DNA from 4 places in the Paenibacillus sp. BR1-192 genome. Region 2 is predicted to be linked to each of the others. Evidence: riboswitches for the same ligand, from Rfam matches in the RefSeq annotation. Region 2 holds a riboswitch; each other region holds the start of a gene.
What was found. Region 2 has a riboswitch for cyclic di-AMP ahead of P0X86_RS20005 (C40 family peptidase). Riboswitches for the same ligand answer to the same signal wherever they lie in the genome.

Region 1 (7,449 bases), 1.6 Mb from region 2:
CCCATGAAATCGTGTCTTATGTAAGGGATAAACGGGTCGATGTCGGCATTGTTGCTTCATCCATCAACCAGCCGGGCTTGAACTGCATCCCGCTGTTCGATGACCATCTGGAGCTTGTCATCCCGTCTTCACATCCGCTGGCGGAAATCGAGGATGTGGGCATCGAACAGCTTCAAGGCTTGCCAATGATCATATTTTCGACCGGAACCTGGTACCGCAAGCTGACGGACGATCTGTTTCACCGCTGGGGCATCATGCCCGATATCCGGATGGAGATCGACTCCTTCGAAGCGATCGTCAGGCTGATCCCGACCTGCAAGGCGGCCGCGCTGCTGCCCAAATCCTATCTGAGGCCGCAGCTGCTGTCTGATAACGGGCTCGTCGACATTCATATTCCGGCACTCATCGAAACCCGGCGAACGACTTCGCTGATCTACGGTCAAGCCTCGGAGCTGAGCAAGGCGGCCAGCCGCTGGATCGAAGAAACGGAGATCCTGTTCCGCAAGCTGGAGGAAGATAAATCGAAAAAAAACTGACGATATTTCGCAATCGTCAGTTTTTTTCTACTATATTTATTTTTCGAGCATATTCACGACTTCGGACTCAAAGCGGTCCACGTTGTCATTGGAGCCGATGACGACCATAATGTCGCCGGAATTCACGACGTCCATGGCCGTCGGAGCAACGATAATGCCGGACTGTTTATTCAGCGCCACCACGCTGACGCCGTACCGGACCCTCGTATTAAGCTCGCTCAGCGTTTTTCCGTCCATGCAGTCCGTGACCGTCATCTCCACAATCAGATAATCCTTGGATAATTCGATATAATCAAGCAGGTTTGGCGTCACGAGCTGGTGCGCTACCCGGATCCCCATATCCCGTTCGGGAAAGATGACCCGGTCCACGCCAAGCTTCTCCAGCGCCCGGCCGTGCAGCACCGATATCGCCTTGGCAACGACCATCGCGACACCCAGCTCTTTCAACAGGATGGCGGAGAGGATGCTCATCTGAATGTCGTTCCCGATCGCAACGATCCCGCAGTCGAAGTTGCGGATGCCAAGCGATTTAAGCACTTCCTCATCCGTCGCGTCCGCCACCACCGTATGCGTCAGCAGCTCGCTCATGTCCTCGACGACCTCTTCGTTCCGGTCGATGCCGAGCACCTCATATCCCTGTTCCATCAGCTCCAGCGCCAGACTGGCGCCAAATCGCCCCAAACCGATGATTGCAAATTGCTTTGGTTTCATGTCTCTCCTATACCCCTTATCCAATTATCATTTTGCCTTCCGGATGACGATATAATTCTTTACCCTTTTTCGGCCCCAGTGCATAAGCAAGCGTCAACGGCCCCAATCGACCCGCAAACATCGTAAGGCTGATCAGGATCTTGCCGAACACGGTCAAATCGGGCGTTAAGCCCATGGAGAGACCTACCGTACCGAAGGCGGATGTCGTTTCGAATAGAATCTCCAGGAAGTCCCCTTCCTCTGTCGTCGACAGAATCATCGAGACGGTTAGAACGAGCAGCAGGGCCAGCAAGGCAATGGTCAGTGCCTTCAGCACCCGCTCCTGGGCCAGGCGATAACGGAACATGACGATGTCTTCCCGCCCGCGCATCATCGCGATGACCGCCCCTACCATAATGGTAAAGGTCGTGGTTTTGATGCCGCCGCCGGTTGACCCTGGAGATGCTCCGATAAACATCAGGATGACGATAAAAAATTGCGTTGCCTGTCTGAGCCCCGTAATATCTATAGTATTCGCGCCCGCCGTACGCGGCGTTACGGATTGGAATAACGCGCCGAAGAATTTTCCGCCCCAGTTCAGGGAACCCAGCGTTCTCGGATTGGTAAATTCAAATATGAGAATGACGATAAATCCGACCGCAAGCAAGGCAGCCGTCATCGTGAGCACCACCTTGGAGTGCAGGGAGAGCCTCCGCTGTTTTCGATAATCGATCAGATCGGACAGCACAATAAATCCAATGCCCCCGGAAACAATCAAGAACATCACGACGAAGTTGACTACCGGATCGTATACATACCCGGTCAAACTCCGAAAATCGCCAAACAAATCGAAGCCGGCGTTGTTAAACATCGTCACCGCATGAAAAACACCGTAATAGATCGCCCGGCCCAGCGGCATATCAAACGCCCAACGAATCGATAAAATGACTGCGCCGCAGGCCTCGATGACGAGGGAGTACAGCAATACTCTGCGTATCAGCCTTACGATGCCTTCCATCGAGGACTGATTCATCGCTTCCTGTAAGATTAGACGGTCTTTGAGCGATATGCGTCTTTTTCAGAACCAAGGCGAATAAAGTAGCCATCGTCATGAATCCGAGCCCGCCGATTTGAATCAGCAGCATGATCACGACTTCTCCGAAGGAACTGAATGTCGTTCCCGTATCCACCACGACCAGGCCCGTTACGCACGTTGCCGAGGTCGAAGTGAACAAGGCGTCAGTAAATCCAAGCGGTTCGCCCGTCGTCGTCGAGATTGGCAGCATTAACAGCCCGGTCCCGATGAAGATGATGGCCGCAAAACCAAGCACGAGAATTTGAGGCGGAGACAATGTAAGCCAGTTTAATTTAGCGTTCAATCGGACACCTTCTTTAAAAAAATCAACGAAAAAAGACACTGGAAAACGCAGTGCCTTTCGGTCTGGTTCCTGTGCAACAGCCTACGAGGTTAGCTGACGGATTCGGGCATTTCCACAGGTCGCCCTATTCATTATTCCGGGAATAATGAAATTCACCCCAATTACATGGTTCCCCCATTTTCATTACGAAATTCGGCTGGAATATTCGGTTCCTTCAAGCATGATGTGATTATAACTCAATCCGTTACGTAACCCAATGCCGTTTTTCGCCCGAAATATCTTTAAAAGAGCGCGAATTGGGCATATTCAAGAATACAAGCGTAGGGTTCTCTAACGTTTTCGAAACCTTTCATTCATTTTCATCGATTTATTTCAATATTCCGATAATTGGGATAAGCTGCTTATGGCTTTCATACTATGTTATATTGACTCTATGCGTTCTTAATCAGGCATATCGAATACCAGTGGGAGTATCAACTTTCTTAGAGGAGGAATTTCATGAATCGTGCAAGAGAGCCCTTGAAGCTGAAGCCCAATCTGAAGCAGCTCATCGCGCCTGCCGCAGTCGGCCTGATTCTGTTCCTATTATTTCAGGTATTTCCGTGGGCGAATCCGGACGATGCCGAGATGGCCTCACCGGATATCATTTCCAAGGAGCAGGCTCGGCAGGCAGCTTCAAGGTTTGCTCAGGAGCATCTGCAGTTTGCGGCTGCGGACACGGACGAAGCCTTGGTTACATATCAATCCAAATCGGAACTTTACGGATATCTGGCGAAGGAGAAGAGGCTTTCGGAATATAACAAAACCTATGAAGCCAAATATCCCTATGACGTATACCGCGTTCGCTTCAGCGAGCCTGGAGGCGATGCCCTCAATGTGGACGTGCACATGCAGAATTCCGGCATCGTCGGATTCTCGTATGATTATGCCCGTTCCAGCTTTGACCGGATCAAGCTGAACAAGGGCGAGATTCAGAGGCAGATGCTGCTCGTCGTTGAGGACGGCATGACATTGGCCGAGAAGCAGGCGCTGGCGGAGCCATGGCTTCAACGGGCGGGTTATGACCTGTCGAATCTGGAGCTGGTTACGAAGGAAGGGGAGCCCCGTCTCAAATATGTGGACCCTGAATCCAGGATCGGGGACTCCAGGCTGGAGCACCGCTTCACCTTCGAGCAGGGGAAATTGCGCTCTTATGAGCCCTCCTTCTCGGTGCCAGCCGCCCACTCTGCTTATGTCAACAAGCAGACGCAGGATGCCACCCTGCTGACGCTCGCAGGGTACGGCCTGTTCACCCTAATCCTGGGCATTCTTGCGATTGTGTACAGCGTGAAGACCAGGGCCTACACCTCGTTTAAGCGCGGCCTGTTCTTATCCGCGCTGCTGTTCGTCATTCAAATGCTGAATACGTATAACCTGATTCCCGTTTTCAAATCGGAAGGCATGTCGCAAACCGGCGTGCTCGGGATGATGATTTTCTATGCCGTCTATTCGCTCGTCTTCTCCGCCCTGCTCTATTTTTCCCTTGTCGGCGGCAGCGGGCTGTGGCATAAAGAAGACGGGCTCAATCCATGGCCGCGTGCCAAAGAACCCGGATACGGGCATTACGTGCTGGACAGCATGAAGCTGGGGTATATGTGGGCCTTCATCCTGCTTGGCGTCCAATCCGTCATCTTTATCGGTCTTGGTCTGACCCTGAATACATGGTCCACCACGGATGCGACGCAATCGCCTTACAACATGCTGTATCCTTGGCTGTTTCCGTTGATGGCCTGGCTGGCCGGCATATCCGAGGAGGCCGTGTACCGGCTGTTCGGCATCAAGATGGTGAAAAAGATCGTCCGCAACACCTTTGTCGCAAGCTTGATCACCTCGCTTATCTGGGCACTGGGACATACGCTCTATCCGATATACCCCGTGATCTCCCGGCCGATTGAGCTGGTCATCATCGGTTTGCTGTTCAGCTACATCTTCTTGAAATACGGGTATTTGGCGGCGATGTTCTCCCATGTCATCTTCAACAGCATCCTGATGGGCATCAGCCTGATCATGCTCAAGGATGCAGCCAACCTGCTGACCGGCGCTTTTTACATGGTGCTTCCGGCGATTGTCGCCTATGCGATTTACCGTTTCAACCCGACAAAAAAAGAGAAGCCGTATGTCACGACTCCTCCTCACGAAGTGCATTAAGAATTTCCGTTGCTAATTTTTCACCGATGGAAAGGGGCTTGAAGTCTTCGACTGAAGCCTCTTTTATTTTTTTGACCGAGCCAAAATGCTTCAGCAGCATTTTGCGGCGCTTCTCCCCGATGCCTGGGATCGAATCCAGCTTGGACGTCACCATCGATTTCCCGCGCTGCTCGCGGTGGAAGGAAATCGCGAAACGGTGAACCTCATCCTGAATGCGCTGGAGCAAATAGAACTCCTGACTGTCCCGAGGCAGCGACACCGGCTCCGGCGGGTCTCCGACCATCAGCTGCGCCGTTTTATGCTTGGCATCCTTCACAAGCCCGCAGACCGGGACGAACAGCCCCAGTTCATTCTCCAGCACGTCGATGGCTGCTGAGATCTGTCCCTTCCCCCATCGACGACAATGAGGTCCGGAAGCGGCAGATTCTCCTTCAATACACGCTCGTACCGCCGCCGGATCACTTCACGCATCGTATCGTAATCGTCCGGCCCCTGCACGGTACGGATCTTATATTTGCGATATTCCTTCTTATCCGGTTTCCCGTTGGTGAATACGACCATGGCCGATACCGGATTTGCGCCCTGGATGTTCGAGTTATCAAACGCCTCGATCCGGTTCAGCGACTGGAGGCCGATCACCTCGCCCAGATTAGCCGCTGCAACCGAAGTCCGTTCTTCATCGCGCTCAATCAAGCGGAATTTCTCGTCCAGCGACACCTTCGCGTTATCCGACGCCATGCCGACCATCTGTTTCTTCAAGCCCCGCTGCGGCACGTGAACCTTAACGCCCAGCCATTCCTGCAAGGCGGCAGCGCCCCCGGCAGCATCCACGAGGCCAGCGGCCTCCGCCTGCTCAGCTTGGGCTTGGACAAGGACTTCCTGCTGTTCTTCGGATGTATCCGCGGTCAGCTTCTTCTCCGTTTCCGCGGCTTCGTCTGCGTTCCGGGCACCCTGATCCCCGGCGCTATCAGTGGCCGTCTCGGAGCCGGTCTCCTCTGCCAACAGCGGCCCAGGCAGCAGAATTTCCTGCGGCAATGCAGGATTATCGCTGTAATACTGGGCTATGAACGACATGAAATCACTGTGCGCATCCCCGTAGAACGGAAAAACGGACTTGTTGCGCTGCACCATTTTGCCTTGGCGCATGTACAGAATCTGCACGCACATCCAGCCTTTGTCCACGGCATAACCGAACACGTCGCGATCCCGGGTATCCGTTGTCGTGATCTTCTGCTTCTCCATCAAGGTATCGATATGGATGATTTGGTCCCGCAGCTCCTTGGCACGCTCGAAATACAAATCCTCCGCGGCCTCCTGCATCTTTCGCTGCAGTTCCTTCTTGATCTCTTCGTGCCCGCCGCTCAGGAAGGAAGTAATCTCTCCCGTAATCTGTTCATAGGCGGATTTCGGCACTTCCTTCACGCATGGAGCCAAGCATTGTCCCATATGGTAATACAAGCAGACCTCTTTCGGCATCACGCCGCATTTGCGCAGTGGATACATCCGGTCCAGCAGCTTTTTGGTCTGCTGCGCCGCATACGCGTTCGGATAAGGACCGAAGTATTTGGCTTTATCTTTAAGCACCCTCCTGGTCACTTCCAGGCGAGGATGCTCTTCATTCGTTATTTTAAGGTAGGGATAGGTTTTATCGTCCTTCAGCAGCACATTGAATCTCGGCTGATGGGTTTTGATCAGATTGCACTCCAGAATTAACGCTTCCATGTTGCTGCCCGTCACGATGTATTCGAAATCGCGGATTTCCGAAACGAGCATCTGGGTCTTCCCGTTATGGCTCCCGGTAAAATACGAACGCACCCGGTTCTTCAGCACTTTGGCCTTGCCCACGTATATAATCGTGCCTTCATGGTTCTTCATCAGGTAGCAGCCCGGCTGATCCGGCAGCAATGCCAGCTTGTGGCGAATATTCTCCTGCGCCTTCTCCTGCTCCTGAAGCCGTTTGGCAGAATCGTCCATGCTATTCCTCCTCTCCAAGGAGATTGTATGATATTAACAATATTAATATAAACCATGATAATGAACCACACAAAGCGCCTCCGGGTTACACCGAAGGCGCTGTATGAAAGCGGATTGCAGTCTATGGCAAATCCTGCTTATTGATGTTTTGCAATAATGCCCTTCAAGGCTTCTTTGGAGTTCAGACCTACGACTTTATCGACAGGCTGGCCGTCTTTAAAGAAGATCATGGTCGGAATGCTCATGACGCCGAAGCGTGCAGCGGATTCCGGATTCTCATCCACGTTCACCTTTGCAATTTTTACATCATCGCCGAGTTCTGAAGACAATTCGTCCAGAATCGGAGCAAGCATTTTACAAGGGCCGCACCATGGCGCCCAGAAATCAACTACAACCGTGCCTTGTCCTTCTACTTCATTGACGAAGGTTTGGTCGGTAACATTGACGATAGCCATTGTATTCTCCTCCTCACAGGATAAGATCGGGTAAAGTGCGAATCATAATTGTCGAATGGGTCGACGAATTTAGTATACCACAATCGGCCGGAAAAAGTGAAATATACTCACCTAAAGAAAGAGGTTTTCACGGGATTTTTATGCAATCTTTACAAATGATTTGCGCATTGGGTATACTACTAGTAACAAGTCGGGTGACTGTCAAGTTTTTCGTGTTCGCACGGCATG
Region 2 (7,449 bases):
CGTTGCCACGATATAGGGCGAACGTCTGCCGTTCCAATCGAAGGAGGAATTGAGGATGGTCTCCAGAAAGTCTCCGTTCGGGGAGTGATCCGTCCATTGGCGCTGCCCCTGGAAGCCGGAAGCGATCGCGCTGTGGCCTTGGGCTTCCTCTTCGAAACCAAGCTCCTTCAATCGCGGATTGCCGATCATCAAATCACGGGTGATCAGCGTCATTTTGACGACGGTTTCCCATTCGAGGTCCTTGCGCTCCCGGCTGTTCTGCAGATGATCCGGATTGTTATCCGGTCCTTCCGTACAGTTCTCCTTCACCCAAGCAAGCGCCTTCTCATACTCTTCAGGATCATAGATTCCTTCTTCCAAACGGCGCGTAAACTCGCTCATATCCACATATTCGTTCCGCATGCCCAGATATTCCTGGAAGAAGCTGTCGTCCACGATCGAGCCGGCGATGCCCATCGACACGGAGCCCATGGACAAGTACGATTGTCCGCGCATATAGGCCGCAGCCAGCCCGCTCCGCGCAAAGCGCAGGAGTTTCTCTTGAACGTCATCCGGAATGCGGGTATCCCCTTCATCCTGAACGTCTTCGCCATAGATGCCGAATGCGGGAAGTCCCTTCTGCGCATGGGCCGACAAGACGGCTGCCAAATACACCGCGCCCGGACGCCCTGTTCCGTTGAAGCCCCATACCGCCTTCGGACGCGAAGGATCCGCATCCATCGTTTCCGTTCCGTAACACCAGCAAGGCGTAACGGTTATCGTCAGGCCGACCTCGGCATTCTTGAACTTCTTGGCCGCTGCGGTCGCTTCGGCAACGCCGCCGATGCAAGTATCCGCAATCACGCATTCAACCGGCTCGCCATTCGGATATTTAAGCTCTTTCGTCAGCATCTCGGCGACGGCCTTGGCCAGATTCATCGTCTGTTCCTCAAGGGATTCCCTTACCCCTCTCCGTCTGCCATCTATCGTAGGGCGAATGCCGATTTTCGGAAACCCGTCCCGCCATCTGTAATCGTTTTCAATTGTCATGTATGTCACGCCTCCCTATAAGGATTATGACATCATTGTAAGTTGATTCGGGCTCAAGGATAACCCACTATGTTGTTATATCGGTCCCCAATTTCAGCAAGACAGTGTACCTATGCGTAAACGGGTTGCAAACGATTTCGGCATCGAGGAGCAATATGCATTATAATAGGAAAAGGATGCTGCTTTCAGGAGGGACGAGACCGTGCCAAAAATCGAAATCTCGCATAGTAAAAGCGATCACTTCCGCTTCATCAAAAATCCGCAGCTGCTCTTTGCCGGCCAGGTCGTGGACGAGGACTTCTTTTATGGCCCGCCCCAAATCCACGATTTCTGCGAGATCATCTATGTGGTTGAAGGTCGCGGAGAATTCACCATAGCAGGTAAAGTATATGAGCTTCACAAAGGCGATGTCGCCATCTATAACCCCGGCATTCCCCATGAGGAGAAATCCATCACGGACGGGCCTTTCAAGGTAATCTATTGCGGCGTGGATTCGCTTCACATTGAAGGGGTGCCTCAGGGGATGCTGCTGCCGGCCTATGTCGAGCCGGTCATATCCTGCGAGAAATACGCTTATAAAGTGGAGAGCTATCTTTCCGAGATCCTCCGCGAATGCGATTCGCAGGTACTGGGATATGAAACGCTGAGCACGAACCTGCTGATGTCATTGATTACCGTGATTTATCGCATCGTGGACGTTAAACACCAATTCCAATCCTTGAAGGGCAAGAATGAAATCGCGCTGCGGACCAAGCACTTTATCGACGCCAACTACACCCAGAGCATCAGCCTCAAGGACATTGCCGATACGATGTATGTCAGCCAGCATTATTTATCCCATCTGTTCAAAAAAGAAGTCGGCGATTCCCCCTTCAATTACTTGATATCCCGCCGGATTGAAGAGGCCAAGCGCCTGCTGGCGGATTCCGAAATGCCGGTGCATGAGGTTGCTTCCCAAGTCGGCTACGGCAACGACAAGTATTTCTCGATGTTATTCAAGAAAATTACCGGTCAAACGCCAAGCTCGTTCCGGGAACAGAGCAAAATGGCCGTGGAGTGAAGGAATTTTCGTTTGTTTTCCTTTCAATAAAGCAGGCAGCCGCAATGGTACGGCTGCCTGCTTTATATATATTACAGTTATATGTCCTTCTATATCGTCAAAAGTATGGAGCATGCTTGATTTTGACGGGGCCGACCGTTTCGATCCTGCTCTGGCATCCGAGACGGTACCCCTCTTCGATTTCTTCCGGATCCAGGCGCCGTTCTTCGGCCAGATTGGGTTCGGACAGATACTCGATTCCCTCCACCACCATGCAGCGGCAGCGCGCACATGTCCCTCTTTTGCAAAAAGAGTTCCAATCCACCTCATTCCGCTCGGCCAAGTCAAGCACCGTCATGCCCAGAACAGGGGCCACGCTGCGCTGAACCTCGCGGCCCGTAAGCTCGATGATTCGGTCCGGCACGGCTTCCATTCTCTCTTCCGCTGCCGGGAGCGACGATTTCTCTCCGCTGTTCCCGCTCTTTTTGTTTTTCCAGAATTTAAACACGCCTTTATCCCCCTATGCATGTACAATCATCAGGTTATGTAGGAATTCCTTCAATTATTATACTGGAAAGTTTAAAAAATCAACATCCCTACTCTTATCGATTCTATGACATCATGCGATTGGAACTCTATGAAAATTTTGCTATACTAGCGTATGCTAGAGCAAATTCCATATTCTATGAGAATCATTCTATTATTTTATTGGGTTGGAGGGAAAACAATAGCATGCTGCATAAACCATTAGGAAAAACAGCCGTCGCTGCCGTTCTTGCCTTATCTCTGCTCGGAACCGCTCCCCATATCGGCCAGGTACAGGCTGCGCCTGACATTTCGGTAAAGCTGGATGACGTTGCGCTTACATTCGATGCAGCTCCCAGGATAGACAAAGGGGTTACTTACGTGCCGTTCCGGACGGTCGGTGAAGCGCTGGGCATTCAAATCACGTGGAACAGCAAGACGCAAACGGTGAAGGCCATTGGCGAGGTGAAAGGTCAAACGACGGAAGTGCTGCTTCAAGTCGGAAGCACGAGCGCAACCGTCAACGGTAAAAAAGTGAAGCTGGCCGCTCCCCCTGTCCAACGGGAAGGTCGCGTTCTGATTCCGCTCAGCTCGTTCAGCAGCCAATTCGGCGTCAATGTCGGCTGGAATCAGGCGACTCGCACGGTCTCCCTCGTGTCGCCGCAGCGCGAAATGCATCTAAGAGCCTTTTATGCTTTGCAATCTTTCCAAGAGCGGGATCTCGTAGCATCCATGAATTCAGTCGCCTTCGGCTGGAGCCGCATTGATCGGGAAGGTCAGTTTACGCTTCAAGGCGACGAGTATCGTCTGCCTGCGGCGGCCGGCGACGTGACTCCGCAATCGATTGTTGCGGATGCAGCGGATCGGGAGATTAAACCGTACCTTATGGTTTACGCTTTGGACGGAAACGGCGAATTAACCAAAGTCCTCAGCGACAGCAGCCTTCGCCAAAAGTCCATTGAGGGCATCACGACCGCGGTGGCGGATAACGGATTCGGCGGCGTGGTGCTTGATTTCGAAGGGCTCGGTTTTAAACTGGATGCCGCGAAGCAGCAGAAGCTGCTTAATGATTACGTCAAGCAATTGAAAGCGGCATTGCCGAGCGACATTGCTCTGTCCTTAGCCGTTCCGCCATTGAACAGCGCCTATAAAGGCTATGATTACAAGACGCTGGCCTCCCTTGCCGATGATCTCATCGTCATGGCGTATCAGTACAATCCGGTTGGCACCAAAGCCCAGGTTCCTGAACCCAACAGTCTGGTGGACCAAGCCATTCAGCAGGCACTTCAGGCAGGCGTTCCTAAGCAGAAGCTCCTGCTCGGCATCAGCTTAAGCAGCGAAACCGCCACATCCGTCGACGATAAGCTCGGCTTGGCCAAGCGCTATGGTCTGAAAGGTGCCGCCTTCTGGCGTCTGGGCTTGTTCCGTTCCTATAATAATGGCATGGAAGCCGCCGTGAATGCCTCTGTCGTAAAGGAATAATCTAGTGAATCCTTTCGCAGAATCCCAAATTATAATCTTCTATAAAAAAGAAAGCCTGACAAGATCATCTCTTGTCAGGCTTTCCGGTTATGTATCGAACTCTAAACTGCTTATTCCAATTAGCTCGCGCTTCCTACCAGTTTAGCATAGTTCTCTTGACTCAATACACGGCGCGCCGTTACATAACGCGGTTCGTAATAGGAGTCGCTAAGCTTGCTGATTCTTACGCCCTTGCTGCTGGAAGCATGCGCAAATTGTCCATCTCCAATGTAAACGCCCGCATGGGAAATGCCGCTTCCGCTTGTATTGAAGAATACCAAATCTCCGACTCTCAGGTCCTCGCGATCCACATGAACCCCGGCTTTAGCCTGACTCTGGGATGTGCGCGGAAGATCCATGTCGAAATTTCTAAACATATACAGAATAAATCCGGAGCAATCAAATCCGCTTGTCGTTGTTCCGCCCCATTTATAAGGCGTTCCTACCAATTGCTTCACTTGATGCTGAAAATTCGGTTGTTGATCAGCATAAGCTGATACGGCACCTGAAGAAAAAATAATTGCAGACCCAAGCAATGTGATGACAAATTTCTTCAAAATATGTTCTCTCCTTCGATGCCTACGGAGTTAGCTAAGGGTTCGGTTGAAGGTTCCCTATACTCTCTATGGTACAAGAATAATTCACCCAAGACGGTTCCCCCGTTTTCACAAACGAAATTCGGCAAAATTCATTAACATTTTGTAACCTTCTCTTAATATAGTATACAAGCAAGGATGCTGTCAATAATATCCTAGAAATCTATCACTATATGTTAATCAATGTCGTATAGGCTGAAAATTTTCATGTTTTTTCATTATGCCATCTCGTTTACTCATGACAATTATGTAACACTCCATCGAACCTCCGGCGACGTTTTGTTAACGGGCATGCAACTTTTTTGCAGTTCGGAACGTTTACATATTCAGACAAGAAATCAAAGAGGTGATCCTTCGCTTATGAGTCAAATCACGATGGCTGAAGCTTTGGCAGTCCGGGCAGCAATCAACCGTCTCATGAATCAATTGATGTCGGAACGCTTGAACAACAGCAGCACGATCATTGAAAAAGGGGAAACGGCGGAGTATCCTGCTCGCAGCGTGGATGCCATTACGGAAGAGATCGAAGCCGCCGCAGCGGATTACAGAAAGCTGGATCTGCTGATGGCAATCTCCAACACGACGCAGACCATTAGTTGGAACGGCTCCGACATGACCATCATGGAGGCGATCGAGCTCGCCAAACAAATGCGCAGCGATATCGGACAGCTTGCCCATCTCGGCTCCCGCAAGAAGCTGGAGCGCCAGAGCGGACGGGGAAGCGGAGATGGCGCCGTAACGCTGTTTAACGTGGCCCTATACGATCCGGAAGCTTATCAGGCGCAGGCGCGCAAGAAGGAACGCGAAGTGACCAGGCTCTCCTCACTGATCGAGCATGCCAACCATACGAGCATGATTACGTTCGACGCATCAAAATACATGGAGTAGCGGAATCCGCCGGCTCCAAGCCTGCAGGCCGCCTCGCGTGCGGGTTTGGAGCCGGCGGATTCCGTCGGCGGGCGGGAAAGTGCGGGCAACCGCTTATTGTTTGTCGGATACAAACAAACCTAATAGGAAACCAAAAACTCGACTCCAGTGAAAACGGATGACGGCTTACGGTTTACGCCTATCACCTGTCACAAGTTACGGACTTCGCTTACGCAAATATGATCGCTCCGTTTCCCGCTCTCTTCATGAATAATCAGAAAGCCGCCCTTGAGGGCGGCTTTTGTTGCCTTTTCTTTACGAATGTATTATTGGAACAAGGCTGCGGCTCCCACCAGGCCAACATCGTCCCGCAGTCCCGCAGGAACGATCTCGTAGGTTCCTAAATAAGACGGCATGACCAGCTTATCCGTCATTTCCCGAAGCTGCGGGAAAAGGAGCTCGCCTGCTCTGCTCACACCCCCGCCAACCACGATGCGATCGGGGTTGAAGCTGTGAATGACGTTAACCAGTCCAAGCGCCATGTAATAAACGGCACGATCGATGACCTCCACTGCGACGGGGTCATGAAGACGTTTAGCCTCGAATACATGCCTGGCGTTCACGCCTCCATCGGCTGCGGCCAGTTCAGAAATAACGCTGGTCTGGGTAAGCATCCGCTGGGATGCTGCCAGGCCGATGGCCGTTCCTGAAGCAAACACCTCCCAGCAGCCATGGCTGCCGCAATTGCACTGCGGACCGCTGGGATCAATGATATGATGCCCAAGCTCCCCTGCAAAGGAATTGCTGCCCAGAAACAGCTTGCCATCCAGCACGATGCCTGAACCGATGCCTGTGCTGAGCGTCACGTAAACCATGTTCGTCGACCCTCGGCCGGCACCTCTTACATATTCGCCCCATGCGGCTGCATTGGCATCATTCAGCACTTGTACTTCCGTATTCAGATCTCGTTCCATCCAGGCTTTGAGCGGGACGTTGGTCCATTCCGGCAAATTCGTGCCGTGAATGACAATGCCCTCCCGGCTGTTAACCGTTCCCGGCGAAGCCATGCCTACGCCTCGAAGCGGGTGGCCGCCCGACACGCTGCGAATCATGTTCGTAATTCTCGCGACCACTTCCTCGGCCGTACGCGCTCCGGCTGTCTCCATTTGCTCCCGGTTCAGCAGCTGTCCTTCGGAATCAAAGAGCGCTGCCGCGATCTTCGTACCCCCAAGGTCAACGCCAACCACAAATTCTTGCTGTTTATTCAATTCGGTTTGCAATTTTTGTTCACCTGTTTCCGATAGGTTTGCTACTTCTATTGATGTAAGCTGTCAGCCAATGATCGCAGCTCAACCGGATCAATGGGCTTCAGCCCTGATCGGCCATACCGGACAGCGGAGCCGAAATGAACCTCGCTCACGCCGGTCTGGTCGATGAAATCGCGTATGATTTCCCACTTCAGGCCTTTCCCGGCCAATATCTTAAGCCCGCTGCCTGCGGCTTGTTCCACAAGCTCGCGAATCCTCGGGATCGCTTGCGGTGCCGGCTGCGGTCCTCCCGACGTCAAGACGCGGGTGACGGCCGGATATTTCTGCAACGTACGCAGCCCTTCGAATTGATCCTCCAATTCATCAAAAGCCCGGTGGAATGTCACCTGCATATCGCCCGTCCATTCCAGCATTTGGGCCAATGCGGCCTCGTCGATCTTTCCTTCCGGAGTCAGCATGCCAAGGACCACGCCAGCCGCACCCGCCTTGCGGATCGCCTTAACCTCCGCAACCATGGTTGCTATATCCAGCGCGTTATACACAAAGGATCTGCTATGGGGCCTTACCATCACATGGACCGGAATCCGAACGGCTTTCACGACCT
Region 3 (7,449 bases), 1.9 Mb from region 2:
TCCGGAAACATCTCTGCTCCATAACCCACCGTTACGGTGCTCGGAATGGATTTCTCCTCGGCATAACCGAGAAACAGTCGGCGTGATGCCATATTGCTGGGCGATACCGTCGTTTCGATGAAACGGACGCCATGACAGGCCTTCTGGTTCATGAGGCCGGTAAGCATCGCCTTCGCGATCCCCTGCCTCCGGTGCGAGCTTGCAACCGCCACCTGCCATACAAAAAGCGTCTCCGGATTGCGCGGAGAACGAAAAGCGGAGATAAAACCGACGATGTCTCCTTCATGCTCCGCGATCATGCAGGTATCGTTGAAGTAATCCCCTAACAGCATGTAGCAATAAGGCGAGTTCAGATCAAGCGATCCGGTATCGCGTATGAGCTCCCATACCCGGGTGCCGTCCCGCGCCTCCGGTCTTCGGTAAACCACTTCGGTTCCGGTATCCACAGCCATCTACATAAACACCTCTTTCCAGCACTAATTTCCGTTCGAGCGGAACCGCTGCAGAAAGCTCTGCAGCCGCTCGCTCTTCGGATGATCGAATATTTCCTCGGGTGTTCCTTGCTCAACGATCCTGCCGTCGGCTCCGAAGATGACCCGATCCGCGATTTCCTTCGCAAAATCCATCTCGTGCGTAATCAGCATCATGGCCATTTCTCCTTCTTCGGCGATTTCCCGGATCACCTCCAGCACCTCGCCGACCAGCTCGGGATCCAGCGCCGAGGTTACCTCGTCAAACACCATCACCTTCGGCCGCATGACCAGCGCTCTGGCGATGGCGACGCGCTGCTTCTGGCCTCCCGACAAATTGGACGGGTGCATCTTCAGCTTATCGGCCAAACCGACCTTGCCCAGCATCGAGACGGCCCGCTCCTCCGCTTCCTCCTTGGACAACCCCAGCACCTTGCGCGGGGCTTCCGTCACGTTGCGAAGCACATTCATGTGCGGGAACAGATTGAAATGCTGGAAGACCATGCCGACGTTGCACCGCATCCGATGCAGATGCTTCTCGTTTGCCCGGACCAGCTTGCCCTTCTCCTCCATATGCCAGAGCAGCTCGCCATCGACCTCGATGGTTCCCTCGGTCGGCTCCTCCAGCGTCATCAGCATCCGGCCCATCGTCGTTTTGCCAGATCCGCTCGGTCCGATCACGGCCACCTTTTCTCCCGGCTGCATCTCCAAATCGATGCCCTTCAGCACCTGCAGGTCGCCATACGACTTGGTCACGCCCGCATATTTCACGATCGGCTGTGAGCCCGTAACGGAATTTCTTTCCCGCCCCGGCTTCTTCGCCTCTTCAGCCTGCTCATCGATTACAACGGCATTCAATAGACTCCCTCCTTATTTTCCACGCTGCAGATTCAAACGCTTCTCCAGCCTTTGCACCAGCAACGACGCGATATAACTGATGATCAGGAACAGAATCCCGACCAGCGTGTACGGTTCGAAAGCGCGAAATGATTGCGACACGATATTTTTGGCCGTCAGCATCATCTCGACCAGCGTAATGGCGCATAGGATCGGCGTTTCCTTAAACATGACAATCAAATAATTCCCCAGCACCGGGATGATCGGCGGCACCGCTTGCGGCAGTATAATGCTCCGCCAGGTCTGGGATTTCGTGTAGTTCAGCGCGGTTGCGGCTTCCCACTGTCCTTTCGGCACCCCTTCAATGCCGGAACGGTACACCTCCGACAGATACGTGCTGTAATGCAGCCCCAGGCCGATGACGCCCGCATAGAAGGCCGGAATCGAAATGCCCGTCAGCAGCGGCAAGCTGTAATACAGGAAGAACACCTGTACCAGCAAGGGGGTATTGCGAATAAATTCTATGATTCCTTTGGTGATGAGCGACAAGGGCTTAAATGTACTCCGCGCGGCAAAGGCAAGCAGCAGTCCGATAATCAATGCCACCACAAAAGCACAGAGCGTGACCCATACCGTCATTTTTAATGCGCTCAGAAGCTGCGGCAGTATTTCAAACACATATTTCCAATCCCACATCCGCTACAGCCTCCCCGCGGTCAGTTTGCGCTCCAGCAGTCGAACCGCCATCGAGACGAGCGTGGCGATGACAAAATACATGAGGAGCAGCAGCACCAGAATCTCGGTGGTCCAGGAGATGTAATTGTTGCGGAGCACCATCGCCTGATACGTCAAATCCGCCATCGTGATGAAATAAACGAGCGAGGTGGATTTGATGAGTTCCACAAGCTGATTCCCGAACGGGGGAAGCATTCGCAGGGACGCTTGGGGTAGTATAACGTTCCACAGCCTCTGCCAAGGCTTCATGTTAAGCGCCACGGCAGCTTCCCACTGTCCTTTCGGAACGGCCAGCACCGCGCTGCGAACAATCTCGGAGCCGTATGCGCCGAAGTTAAGTCCGATCGCGAGGATCGCCGCCAGCATTTTCGGAAGCTCGATGCCGATGAACGGAAGGGCAAAATACAACCAGAAGAGCTGCACCAGCAAGGAGGTTCCCCGAAAGACTTCGACGTACACGGCGGTCGCCGTGCGGACGATCCACAGCTTCGACAGCCGGCACAACCCGGCTGCAAAGGACATCACGATAGCCAGGATGGCTGAAAAGAACGCGACGATAATCGTGATCTCTGCTCCTTTGAGCAGCGTCGGAAGAAAATCGATCCAAGAATTCGGCATGCTATTCCCCGCAGAGCGCAGCGGCCGTCATCTCACCCGGGAGCTCTTCTTCCGTGAACCCGAACTCTTGCAAAATTTCCAGCAGCTCGCCCGACTCCTTCATCTTTTCAAGCTCTGCATTATAAGCCTCCTGGAACTCGGTATCCGCTTGGCGGAAAGCCGTAGCCCCGTAACCGCGAACGCTTTCGCCGTCGATGACCGGCTGCTCGAAATCAGCCACGCGTTCGATGCTGTCGTCGCTGGCTGAATCCAGCATCGCCTGCAGGGACGGCCCCGTCATGGTAATCGCCTGCACCCGATCAGCCTGGAGGGCGCTGATCGCCGAAGCCTGGTCAGGGACCTGTACGATCCGGTCCGCAGGAATGCCCGATTTCTCCATGTAGCCGATTTCGACCGCGCCGGTCATGACGGCCACCTTGGCCTGCTCATTCTTGGCAATGTCCTCATAGCTTCCGAGTTCCATCGGATTCCCTTGCTTTACCGCAAGGGCTTCCCCGATGCTGTACTCCGGATTCGCGAACAGGACGGCAGAGCAGCGGTCCGGATTAATGAACATGCCTGCCGTGATCAGATCAAACCGATCGGCCTGCAATCCGGCGACCAGCGAACCGAATTCCGTTAGCTCCCCTCTCATCTCCTTGATGCCAAGACGCTCCAGAATAACGCGGGCAATCTCAACCGCTTCGCCCGTGAGCTCCCCATTGGCTTCTTTGTAGGCATACGGCTTCTCGTTCGCAAACCCTACGGTGATATATCCCTGCTCAATGGCTCGATCCAGCGTACTTCCTTTGTCGCCGCAAGCCGCGAGCAATACCACCATCATCACGGACAACACCAGCACAACCACTTTCTTCAAAACCTTCCACAACCTTTCGTAATAGCTTTTCACTTTCTTAAAAAAACGGCATGACGAAATTATCCGTGTTAGCACATGCGTTAACTTGGATATATAGACGTTCAGATACGTGCATGGGACGAGGCTTCAGGGAAGATGATTCATCCGCTTCCTTGCACGCTTTGACCCAATGCCGTCTGACCGATTCAATTCGTTCCACATTTGCAGGCGCTGCCCCTCCTCCGTAACAGAATGCAAAAAGACCACCAAACAGGGGATCTAAACATAGCTCCGCCAGCAGGGGGTCAAAAAATAGAGAAAAGGCCCCTATAGAGAATAAAGGGCCTTTTGTATGAACATCCATTATGTATGCAAGACCCATCCACTGCTGACGAGGTTAGCTGACGGACTCGGGTAAGATGGTACCCTACACTCGTGAATTCCAAGTGACTCGCCCCTGGTGAAACTGGTTCCCCCGCTTTCCGGAATATGTATGCCGGAAACTAAGCGTGTGTTCATGATAAAGGGAAGCTCAGGAAAAGTCAAACCCCTTAACCGCTTTTTCTGGAAATTCAGAAGTAAAAAACACCGTTTTTGCAACGAGGATATCGAGCCTTTCGAACACTTTATTTAAGGCTGTCCATACACCGGATTGGTCATGGAATCCATGCTCCATTTTCCGCTATATAGCAGGCATTTGACGGGTCTTGCGGAAATCGTTCATGCCATATATGTTTTATGCCATGAATGAGCCCCGGATCAGGAAGTCTGCCCGTATGAAATACGGGACCGAAAAAAAATTTTTGAAACACTCCATAATAAGTCTGATAACAACGCCTGGAATGACTTGAAAAAAAGCCCCGATGCTTAGCATCAGGGCTTTTTTTCATCATACCGCGGTATAGCCGCCATCCACCAGCAGGCTCGTGCCCGTAATGAAGGAGGCATCTTCACTGGCGAGGAACAACACGGCTTTGGCCACTTCTTCCGGCTGTCCCAAACGGCCCATCGGATGAAGACCGACCAGGTGCTGCGTGATCGCTTCCGTTCTTCCCTTGATCAGCGGCGTATCGATATATCCCGGACACACGGCATTGATTCGGATTCCTTTGGAGGCATAGTCTGCGCTGAGCGACTGGGTTAACAGCTTGACGCCTCCCTTGGCCGAAGCATAGGCGGTTACCCCTGCTTTTCCGACATGGCTATGGATCGAGCCGCAGTTTACGATTGCCCCTCCGGTTCCTTGGGACAGCATTTGCTGAATAACATATTTATCGCACAGGAAGACCCCTGTCAGATTAATATCAATCGTTCTCTGCCAGTTATCCATCGTTAACTGATCGGCAGGAGCATCATGGGCAATGCCTGCGTTGGCAAACAATACATCGACACGGCCAAAATGCTGCACCGTCTGATTCACCATATTCGCGACTTCCTGCTCTTGGGTTACATCCGTTTTGACGAACAGCGCTTCAAAGCCGGCTCCTCTCAATTCGTCGGAAACCGCTTGTCCCTGGTCGGAATAATCCGCGATAACGACCTTGGCTCCCTCTTTCGCAAAAAGTCTGACTGCCGCTTCGCCAATCCCGCTGGCGCCCCCCGTCACGATGACAACCTTGGAATCAAATTTCATGCGTTGTTCACTCCTATGTTGTAAATTCATCAACCGGCTATCCATTCATGTAGAATGGGCAAATACCGACCATGATATTCCAATACCCCGTTTCCTAATGAATGACCAGCAACTATCGAAGAAAAAGAATGTTCGCTAAAAATAGTCGCAAAGCAATAACCCTATTCAAGCTCAAGCCCTGTCAGACCGGACGCTCAATCGTAAACATCTCTCCCAGGGTCGAATAGATATTTCCTGCCATGCGGCTCACGGGTTTCAACTTCGATGCGTCAATCCGGCCATGCTCGTAGAGCTCCTCGGACACGTGAAATCGGACGACGCGGGCAATCAATAGATCAGCGGCAGGCAGCTGATCCGCGCCATCCAACGTGACGACCTGCTCCAGCACGCATTCCATGCGGATCTTGGATTCCAGAACGCCGGGAACCTTAACAACGTCACTAACGACCGGGGTTAAACGGGTTCGGTCAAGCTCACTTTCGTCCGGAGGCAGATTCGCCGCCGTTTCGTTCACGGCTGCAACGGTATCTTCGTCCACGATGTGGATGACAAGTTCGCCGCTCTGCATGGCATTTCTCGCCGTGTCCTTGGGTACACCGTTCTTTCGCTGAACGGAAACCGACAGCAAAGGGGGATTGCTCGACACAATGGAAAAGTAACTGAACGGCGCCGCATTCAGCACGCCATCCGCCGATAATGTCGTAACGAAAGCGACCGGACGCGGAACGACGCTTCCAATCAGCAGCTTGTATATGTCCCGTTCGCTTTGGGTATTCGGGTCAATGGATATCACTTGAGTTGCCCCTCTCCAGTATTTTTGACTTGTATAGGCTCCAACCCCTGCTCGATTCGGGCACGCTCCGGTTCGAACCAGGCAGGAAGCTTTAATTGTTCCCCGAGCGAGTGCAGGTCTTCGTCCACCGTAAATCCGGGCGGATCGGTTGCGATCTCAAACAGGATCCCCCCACGTTCCCTGAAATATAACGCTTTGAAATAGTTACGGTTCCTGATATCCGTAGGGCGAAATCCCTGCTCCTTCACCCATTCATGCCATTTGCCGTGCTCCTCATCATCTTGAGCCCGCCATGCGATATGATGGGTCGTTCCGGCACCTCCGGCTCCCAAAGGAATATCCCGCATCGGCAGATCAATCACGTTGCCGAAGTGGCCCGCAGCTTGAAACCGGGCATAATTGACGTCCTCTCCAATGTAGGTCAGTCCCATGACGTTCTCCAGCGCCTTCTTCGTTTCCTCCCATTTGCTGCTGAACAGAACCGCGCCGCTGAATCCCTTAATGGCTGTATCCGGAGTTATATCGTCCACGGACCAGCCGTTATTCGGTCCGCCATCCCGCTCGACCAACTCTAGCGAAAGTCCGTCCCGATCGGAGAATTGAAGATATTGTTCGTTAAACCGGAAAGCCTTCATGACGGGAACGCCAAAGCTCCGCAGCCGCTGTTCCCAATAAGGCAGGGCCCCTACAGGAACGGCAAAGGTCGTATATCCTGCCTGTCCTCCTCCACGCAGCCCTCTTCGCGAAGCGGAGGAAGGGAAGAAAGTGATGATCGTTCCGGGTTGTCCTCCTTCATCCCCGAAATACAGATGATATACCTCGGGCGCATCGTAATTCACGGTTTTCTTTACCATTCTGAGTCCTAGCACGCCTGTATAATAATCAACGTTCTTCTGCGGATCCTGCGCATAAGCGGTAATATGATGAATGCCTGCCGTATGTAATGTCATATCCCATCTCTCCCTCACCGTTTCGTGTCGAAACCCGTTATTTCCGTTCATGATCCGTTTTGCATGATGGATGAGCCATAAATCATAAATAATCTTTATATTTAATATCTTTAATTTAAGATTAAATAATTTTCTTATCGTTGTCAAGCTCCTGTTCACCCCAAATATATAAAAAGCCGCCAAGAACGATTCCTCGCTCTTGGGCAGCTTTAATATGCGGCTAAAGGCCGCCTCCCTATCCCACGCTTAGGCTTTTTGCCATTTCTCCTTAAAGAACAGCTGGTACACTCTGGTTACGATAATTTTAATGATCATATAGATCGGTACGATCAGCAGAATTCCGATAATCCCGCCAAGATCCTGTCCTACCAGCACCAGGATAATGATGGTAATGGGATGGATCGCCAGCTGTTTGCCGAAGATATACGGACCAATCAGGTTGTCCTGAATCTGCTGGGCCGCCAGAATGACGACAAGGGACCAGATCGCGGTTCCCGGGGACTGAATAAAGCCGATAATCACGATCGGGATCGAGGATAGAATGGCGCCGATAAACGGTATGAAATTCGCGATGACCG
Region 4 (7,449 bases), 2.7 Mb from region 2:
GATGACAGGCGACAAACTGTTCAGATCGATGGAGCCGGATCCAAACCCCTTATGCTTACTCTTGCTATTGATAATATTCAACGCAATGGGTTTCTTCGCACCCTGCTTCTGATCTTCGTTCTCCACTGCTGCCGACCTCCTATATCAGAGCCGATTCTCACGTATCAGCCGCTTAATTGATAACCATGTCCCAATAATTTTATTTTAACTAATAATCCCCCAAAAGCAAACATATACATGCACTAGATGCTTGTCAACGGGAGGTTGTTCGATATGGTCCCACCACGTGCCAAAGTCTTTCTATCATCCCTGCTTGCCCTTGGTTTGCTTGCAGGATCGATGCCGATATTTCTGAATCCAGGGTCCTCAGCGTCTGTCCTTGCCCCAAATGCGGGCAAGCCCTCTGCCTCTGCCGTGGAGAAGGCCCCGCTCTCACCGCCTAAGGTGCAGCCTGATACTCCCGCTCCGGCCCTAAGCGACCGGCTGGTGGAATATCACATGGATGTTCGGTACGAGCCTGAGGAGAACAAGCTTAAGGGCAAGCAGACACTCACTTGGACTCACCCAGGCAAAAAAAGCGTAAACGAGCTGTACTTTCATCTGTATCCCAATGCCTTTGCTTCCGATGAAACGACCTTTATGAAGGAATCGGGCGGCAGGCTTCGTTCCGACCCCATGCCGGACGACGGGTACGGCTCCATGACCATTACCAATGTGAAAACGACGGAAGGACTGGCCCTTACCCATCCCCTTCAATTCGTCCAACCCGATGACGGGAACATCAAGGATCACAGCCTTGTCAAACTAAGATTGCCCAAACCCATCAAGGGCGGGGAGAGCATCACCATTCACATGGAATTTGAAGTCGAGCTTCCCAAAATATTCGCGCGCATGGGTACCACCGAGAATTTTATTATGGCTGGCCAATGGTTTCCTAAAGTATCGGTCTATGAACCGGCCGGACTTCGCGGAAGAGCCGAGGAAGGATGGAATCTTCATCAATACCACGGCAACTCCGAGTTCTACTCCAACTTCGGCATTTACAGCGTTCGCATCCGGGTGCCCGAGAATTACATTGTCGCCGCGACCGGATTCCCGACCAAGCCTGCCCAAAAGTCGAACGGGGAAAAAATCTATCAATTCTATGCCGATGATGTGCATGATTTTGCCTGGTCGGCCTCGCCCAACTTTGTCACGGCCGAGGAGGCCTTCTCGGCACCGGGCGTGCCGGGCGTCCGCATCAAGCTGTATCTCGATCCGGCCCATAAAGACCTGAAGGACCGTTACTTTGATGCCGCCAAGTCGGCACTGGCTTCGTTTGGTAAATGGTACGGAACCTATCCTTATTCCACGTTGTCCATCGTCGTCCCGCCGGAGTCGGGCAACGGTGCAGGCGGCATGGAATACCCGACGCTGGTCACGGCCTTCGGGGCCAAGAACGATTCGCCGGGTTATGAGCTCGAACGGACCGTCATTCACGAGATCGCCCACCAATATTTTTACGGAATGATCGCAAGCAACGAATTTGAGGAAGCATGGCTGGACGAGGCCTTTGCAACCTATGCAGAAGAAAGAGTGATGGAGAAGGAATACGGCATTACCTCCAACACCGCTGCTCAAGGAGCATCGATTACCTCCCCTGCCCCGCTGAAGATGGAGTCCTGGAAATACAGCTCACACGAGAACTACGCGCTGAATGTTTACACGAGAGGCAAGCTGGTGCTGCAAGGCATTGAACGGCAGGTCGGTCCACAGATGATGGGGAAAATCATGCATACCTATGCCCAGAAATACCGTTTCAAACACCCAACCACGTCTGATTTTCAGAAAGTCGTCGAGCAAGTAAGCAAAACCTCCTGGCAATCGTATTTTGACCAATATGTATATGGAAGCCAAATGGCCGACGTCGCCATCGAAGTGATCAAAACCAAAAATAAAGGCACGTCAGACCATCCGCGGTATGAATCCACGGTCAAGATTACGAGCAAGGACGGAGATATAACCGATGTGCCTATCGTGTTCGCCTTTGAAGACGGCAAAACGGTGGAGCGAACCTGGAGCGGCAAGGACGGAAAAGTTACGTACACCCTGGAATACAGCACCCCGCTCGCCTGGGCCATGGTTGATCCGAAATACTCCATCGTTCTGGAGAATAGACACATCAATAACTATATGAAGGCAGGAATGGATCCGAAGGTGGTCACACGCTGGAATCTCAGTATTACCAAGCTTGTGGAGACGTTGTTCGGCAGCCTGTCATGGTGAGGGGGGAGCACATGAAAAGTTATGCAGGCCAAGGGTGGATCAGTGTTAAAGACCAATTATACGTCTCCATTCTGCTGTTCTTGTACCGCATGCTGTGGGGATATTGCCTGTACCGGCTTGTAAAATCGGCAGTCGTCCCCCTGCTGATGCGGTATCCGGATTCTGCCCCTAACGAGCTTAGTCGCCTGTTATTCTTCTACGAGGGCGAGATGAGTCTATCGTTAAGCGGCACGGTCCATACCTATGGTTGGCTTCTGGCCGCTCTGCTCCTGATCCGGATGGTATGTACCCCGCTCATTCGGGCAGGCATCTTCTATAACCTCCACCAGGAGGCCAAGGGCGAGCGCGGATTATTCTTCTTCACCGGCATGCAGAAGCTATGGAAGCCCGTTACGGTGTTTTATCTGATCGAACTTGTTCTTACCTTTGTGCCCGGATACTGGATTCTGCCCAAAATCCTTCCGATCTTTCTGAACGGGATCCATGAGCCGGTTCTGCTGCTTCATGCGCTGCCTCATGCAGCCGGCTGGTTTCTGTACGCCTATCTGATTCGCCTGTTATTGCTCTATATGCAATTCGGCCGTACGGACAATTCCGGCATGATCAGCTCCATTCTTGCGCTCTTCCGCCGACTGGGCACGGCTGTGCTGTTATCCCTTACCATTGGCGGATCGGCCTGCGTCATTCTTTTGCTCCTGAGCTCGGCATCGCTCTTCTGGGCGGGATTGATCGGCTTGATTATTCAGCAAGCCTCTTATTTTCTGAATGGACTCTTCCAAATTTGGGTAATTTCCGCTCAATACCATTTGTGGCGGGATTCTTCCTCGCAGCATGCCTAATCGTTACATTTCGTTACCATCTTATGATAAACAAGCTCGTAAATATGCTGTAATCGGAAGCGACACATTTCTCTCTCGGACTTGATTTTACAAAGAATAGAAGCTCATTTTTCCTCAATATTACATTTTCCGATGGCCAAATTACAAAAAAACCTGATCCCGCATGATGGGGACAGGTTTTTTTGTATAAAAATGAGCTTTCCTCATTTGCCAAATTGTTAATACTCTGCTAAAATAACGAATATGTTAGTAACAACTTTGTCATCTTTACTGTAACTTTTTGCTGGAACTATGTAATTTCGTTAAGCATGTTGGAACGTCAGACGTCTATGAATGGGTTCATCAACATTTTAAGGAGCCGAATTCCCATGATTGGGAAGCGGGGGATCCGTTTTGGGTGAATTGATCTCGCAAGAGAGGGATCATAGGGGACCTTCAACCGAACCCTTAAGCTAACCTCGCAGGCAATGGAAGGAGCTTTTTGTTTTGAAAAAGAAGTTAACGGCCATTTCTCTAGGCCTGGCCCTCGCACTCACATTAGGGACCGGAAGCGCTTTCGCCGATTCCAAATTAAATACTGCAATCAAACCAGCCATTGGTGTCTCTTATAAAACAGGTGGAACCACAACGAATGGTTTTGACTGCTCCGGATTCACCAGCTATATCTACAAGAAACTTGGTCTAAGCCTGCCGCGCACGTCTGGAGCTCAATACAAAGTCGGTACGGCCGTAGCCAAGAGCAAGCTGAAAGCTGGCGATCTCGTGTTCTTCAACACATCCGGCAGAGGTGTATCTCATGTGGGTATTTATGTTGGGGGCGGAAAATTCGCTCATTCCTCATCCTCGCGCGGTGTCATCATCAGTCCGCTGAGCCAGAGCTATTACGCCAATCGATACGTAGGTGCTAAGCGAGTCATGAGTCAGTCTACGTACAAGTCTGTAGCTGTGAACTACAATTAATTATTGGAACTTCATTGATTTATCCTTTACAAGAAGCCCTGGGCGTATGAGATTGTGCCGATCTCATCCAGCGGCTTTTTCTTTTGTCTGCTCTGTGTATACCTTTATAACGTTTGGGACAACGAAAAAGTTCCCACTTTTCGAGAAAAAAAGAAAATTATTATGCAAATTCTCTTCGCTTCCCCAAGTCATTGCATCTTCTACACTTTATATACCCTCCTCTCCCTTCATTAAACACCCTAATGGAAAAATATTGATTTTATTTTCTGAGGACTACTACGAGCAGCGATACGTAGGTGCCGAGCGCAACATAAGCAATGATTAGTATGAAAAGTCGACCGGAGAATCCTCCTAAGCTTCGATGTCTTATCCTCGTCCTGCCCATACATATCCGTTTGCCCGTCAAAGGAGACCTACTTCTCTTGGACGGGCTTTTTGAATGCGGCTAGAATGTTTGAGAAATGGGGTATAATTTAATTTGTAATTATGACAGGGGGACTTTGCCAATGGATGCAGCACCGATTTCATTTCATACGGTGGTCATGCGTGAAGAGCACGCGAAAGAAATATGCGCCTGGACCTATCCTCCTCCCTATAACATTTACGGTTTTCTTCCCTGGGAGCAGATGAAGGGGCTTGAGATCGAGTTTGGGGATCCGGACATCCGCCGGGAACAGTACATTTCGATTTTGGATGAACGGAAGACGCTATGGGGATTTGCCCAGCTGTTTCCGATGCATGAGGTTACGCGGATCGGGCTGGGCATGCGGCCTGATTGGTGCGGGCGGGGAATGGGTAAACGGTTTATGCAGACGATTGTCCGGGAAGCGAGGCGGAGGCGGCCTGCCGATGAGATCGACCTGGAGGTAATGACCTGGAATGAGCGCGCGATCCGTGCATACGAAAAGGCGGGCTTTCATATCACCGATACGTACGAGCGCCTTACACCGACGGGAAACGCCCTTTTCCACTGCATGGTGTATGAGCCTCCGGCAAATGAGGAATAGTAATCTTTGTCTATATGAAAAAGCACAATTTTGTGTACTTTTTATGAAGGCGCGCGGTATAGTTGCTTTTTTTGTCACAACTGGCTATGCTGTCTATGGATGTTGGTTTATAATGGAGACAAGTGCAAAAGTGCAGTATACATAGAAGGGACGATATGACGATGCAAAAATGGATCATGAGCGGATTGTTCTTCGTCGCATGTGCGTTGGCTATTGCGCTGATGTTTACGCTCCCAGGCAAGGAACAGGTAGCTCAGGAAGAGAAGCCGACTATGCCGGAAGTGACTCTGGATGCTGCCGCAGCCGAAGCCACACTGAAAGCAAGCTGCATCAGCTGTCATGGTGACCAACTTCAAGGCGGCGCTGGACCGGCTTTGAATCAAGTAGGCGGACACATGGATGCGGACGCGATCTTCAACGTTGTAACCAAAGGCCGTAAGGGTATGCCTTCCTTTAAGGATCAACTTAAGCCTGACGAAATCGCAAACATCGCGCTGTACCTTGCTGAGAAAAAGTAAATCAGCTTATACGCAAAACACGCTTGAACCTGGAGAACCTCCCGGCGCAAGCGTGTTTTTACATATTGGGGAGCTATGACCGGATGGATCCGTCTCCCGTCTATTGTCCCGATTTGCCGTCCTTGGAACGGCTTTTCTCGTAGGCCTCGTTAAACTGCTGCGCTTCCTTAATATCCACAGCCGTAATGCCGCCGTCGTCCCAGGAAGTGAGACGCAGCGTAACGACTTTATAATCTATGGTGATATAGGGGTGATGTCCGAAAGCTTCCGAAATAGCTGCCACTTCATCAACAAAAGCGATTCCCTTCATGAAGGAGGAGAAGGTATACTTCCTGACGATCCATCTCCCTTGTTCAAATTCCCAACCCTCAAGCTTTTCCAGATGAGCCTCTACTTCTTGCTGCGTATAAAGCATCTTTTATCTTCCTCCCCGAAAAAAACCTATCGTAAAGCCGACTGACACGTGTATGGGCTTCTGTCATCTATTCTATTCTGCCCTGTTTCCGTTGATAACTGGAGTGATTACACAAGAGCCACAAAGGCCAACTCTTCTTCACCGATCAAAATATGTATTCGATGGTTATTCTGGTCATGCATGACCACGCCGCTGCCGACGCTAATCACTGGCTCCGTGCCCAGCGCATAGAACAAATCCTCTGCCAGCGCCTCATGAACCTCATTCCGCTCGGCTTCGCCCAGATTGCCCCAATCCTCCGCTTCCATTTCGAAGAAAACGTAGCTGTCGGAAATTCGCCCGACGGCTTCGGTCAATTCCGCGAGGATTTCGCCGTAATCCCTTCCGTGCTTCACACCCATCTCAATCACTCCTTTCCTTACCGTACTAAGCTTCGTTTCCCTTCCTTCCATTATACCGGAAATTACAACTAAAAAAAAAAGCCCGACCTGACGATAAATAGGATAACGCCCCACAAAAGGGGCCTGGTTCTCCATGAGAGCCGTTCTGACGAATGGATTCGTTATTTTATTTCTCACGGATGAGGTGTGGTATGGAAATTTCAACAATTATAGGCTTAATCATCGGTATCGTCGCGGTACTGGTGGGCATGATTCTTAAAGGTGCCTCCCTTCTCGCTTTGTATAACCCGGCAGCCTATCTAATCATTCTTGGCGGTACGGCAGCAACTTTATTCATCGGATTTCCGTTATCCGAGCTGAAAAAGATTCCGAAGCTGGTCAAAATGACCTTCGTGAAACAGAATCTGATGGACAAGACGGACATGATCAAGCTGTTCATGGAATGGGCTTCGATTACACGCCGTGAAGGTCTGCTGGCTCTGGAAACCAAAGTCGATGAGATCGATGACAGCTTCCTGCGTAACGGAATGCGCATGATTATCGACGGCAACGACCAGGAATTCGTACGCGATGTATTGATGGAAGATATCAACGCCACGGAAGAGCGCCATCGTTCCGGCTCGCTGATCTTCTCCCAGGCAGGTATGTATGCACCTTCCCTCGGGGTACTCGGAGCCGTTATCGGTTTGATCGCTGCACTATCCCATATGGAAGACATGGGCGAGCTTGCCCATGCCATCGGGGCTGCGTTTATCGCTACCCTGCTCGGTATCTTCACCGGTTATGTCATCTGTCACCCGATTGCGAACAAACTCAAGCGCCTATCCAAGCGCGAGGTTGAAATCCGGCTGATGATGGTGGAAGGCTTGCTGTCCATTCAATCCGGTGTATCCACCATTGCAATCAATCAGAAGCTCTCCGTGTTCCTGACACCGTCCGAACGGGCTGAGCTCAGCGAGAGGGAGGCTGGTGCTAGTGAGCAAAAAGACTAGACACGAGCCGCACGAGGAGCATGCCGACGAATCCTGGCTTCTTCCGTACGCT

Region 1: linked by a shared signal. The riboswitch ahead of P0X86_RS27955 (TrkH family potassium uptake protein) and the one ahead of P0X86_RS20005 (C40 family peptidase) in region 2 are both predicted to bind cyclic di-AMP.
Region 3: linked by a shared signal. The riboswitch ahead of ehuB (ectoine/hydroxyectoine ABC transporter substrate-binding protein EhuB) and the one ahead of P0X86_RS20005 (C40 family peptidase) in region 2 are both predicted to bind cyclic di-AMP.
Region 4: linked by a shared signal. The riboswitch ahead of P0X86_RS00160 (C40 family peptidase) and the one ahead of P0X86_RS20005 (C40 family peptidase) in region 2 are both predicted to bind cyclic di-AMP.

Annotation. Positions count from the first base shown of each region.
Region 1 covers NZ_CP120718.1:6,100,622-6,108,070, forward strand. The annotation lists gene P0X86_RS27945 (LysR family transcriptional regulator) at 1-536, shown strand, start outside; gene P0X86_RS27950 (potassium channel family protein) at 573-1,247, opposite strand; partial or broken gene P0X86_RS27955 (TrkH family potassium uptake protein) at 1,264-2,605, opposite strand; cyclic di-AMP (ydaO/yuaA leader) riboswitch at 2,669-2,813, opposite strand; gene P0X86_RS27960 (CPBP family intramembrane glutamic endopeptidase) at 3,104-4,792, shown strand; partial or broken gene uvrC (excinuclease ABC subunit UvrC) at 4,764-6,766, opposite strand; gene trxA (thioredoxin) at 6,904-7,221, opposite strand.
Region 2 covers NZ_CP120718.1:4,494,330-4,501,778, forward strand. The annotation lists gene P0X86_RS19985 (L-fucose isomerase) at 1-1,029, opposite strand, end outside; gene P0X86_RS19990 (AraC family transcriptional regulator) at 1,232-2,089, shown strand; gene P0X86_RS19995 (2Fe-2S iron-sulfur cluster-binding protein) at 2,187-2,576, opposite strand; gene P0X86_RS20000 (stalk domain-containing protein) at 2,801-4,075, shown strand; gene P0X86_RS20005 (C40 family peptidase) at 4,195-4,671, opposite strand; cyclic di-AMP (ydaO/yuaA leader) riboswitch at 4,675-4,808, opposite strand; gene P0X86_RS20010 (hypothetical protein) at 5,071-5,598, shown strand; gene P0X86_RS20015 (ROK family protein) at 5,904-6,857, opposite strand; gene P0X86_RS20020 (copper homeostasis protein CutC) at 6,893-7,449, opposite strand, start outside.
Region 3 covers NZ_CP120718.1:6,344,538-6,351,986, forward strand. The annotation lists gene ectA (diaminobutyrate acetyltransferase) at 1-452, opposite strand, end outside; gene ehuA (ectoine/hydroxyectoine ABC transporter ATP-binding protein EhuA) at 477-1,328, opposite strand; gene ehuD (ectoine/hydroxyectoine ABC transporter permease subunit EhuD) at 1,341-2,003, opposite strand; gene ehuC (ectoine/hydroxyectoine ABC transporter permease subunit EhuC) at 2,007-2,660, opposite strand; gene ehuB (ectoine/hydroxyectoine ABC transporter substrate-binding protein EhuB) at 2,662-3,516, opposite strand; cyclic di-AMP (ydaO/yuaA leader) riboswitch at 3,869-4,015, opposite strand; gene P0X86_RS29205 (SDR family NAD(P)-dependent oxidoreductase) at 4,385-5,128, opposite strand; gene P0X86_RS29210 (flavin reductase family protein) at 5,310-5,921, opposite strand; gene P0X86_RS29215 (ring-cleaving dioxygenase) at 5,918-6,871, opposite strand; gene P0X86_RS29220 (AI-2E family transporter) at 7,118-7,449, opposite strand, start outside.
Region 4 covers NZ_CP120718.1:29,281-36,729, reverse strand. The annotation lists gene P0X86_RS00175 (YwhD family protein) at 1-126, opposite strand, end outside; gene P0X86_RS00170 (M1 family metallopeptidase) at 274-2,265, shown strand; gene P0X86_RS00165 (hypothetical protein) at 2,277-3,104, shown strand; cyclic di-AMP (ydaO/yuaA leader) riboswitch at 3,451-3,586, shown strand; gene P0X86_RS00160 (C40 family peptidase) at 3,591-4,064, shown strand; gene P0X86_RS00155 (GNAT family N-acetyltransferase) at 4,571-5,071, shown strand; gene P0X86_RS00150 (c-type cytochrome) at 5,233-5,589, shown strand; gene P0X86_RS00145 (4a-hydroxytetrahydrobiopterin dehydratase) at 5,690-6,004, opposite strand; gene P0X86_RS00140 (hypothetical protein) at 6,112-6,405, opposite strand; gene motA (flagellar motor stator protein MotA) at 6,597-7,397, shown strand; gene motB (flagellar motor protein MotB) at 7,381-7,449, shown strand, end outside.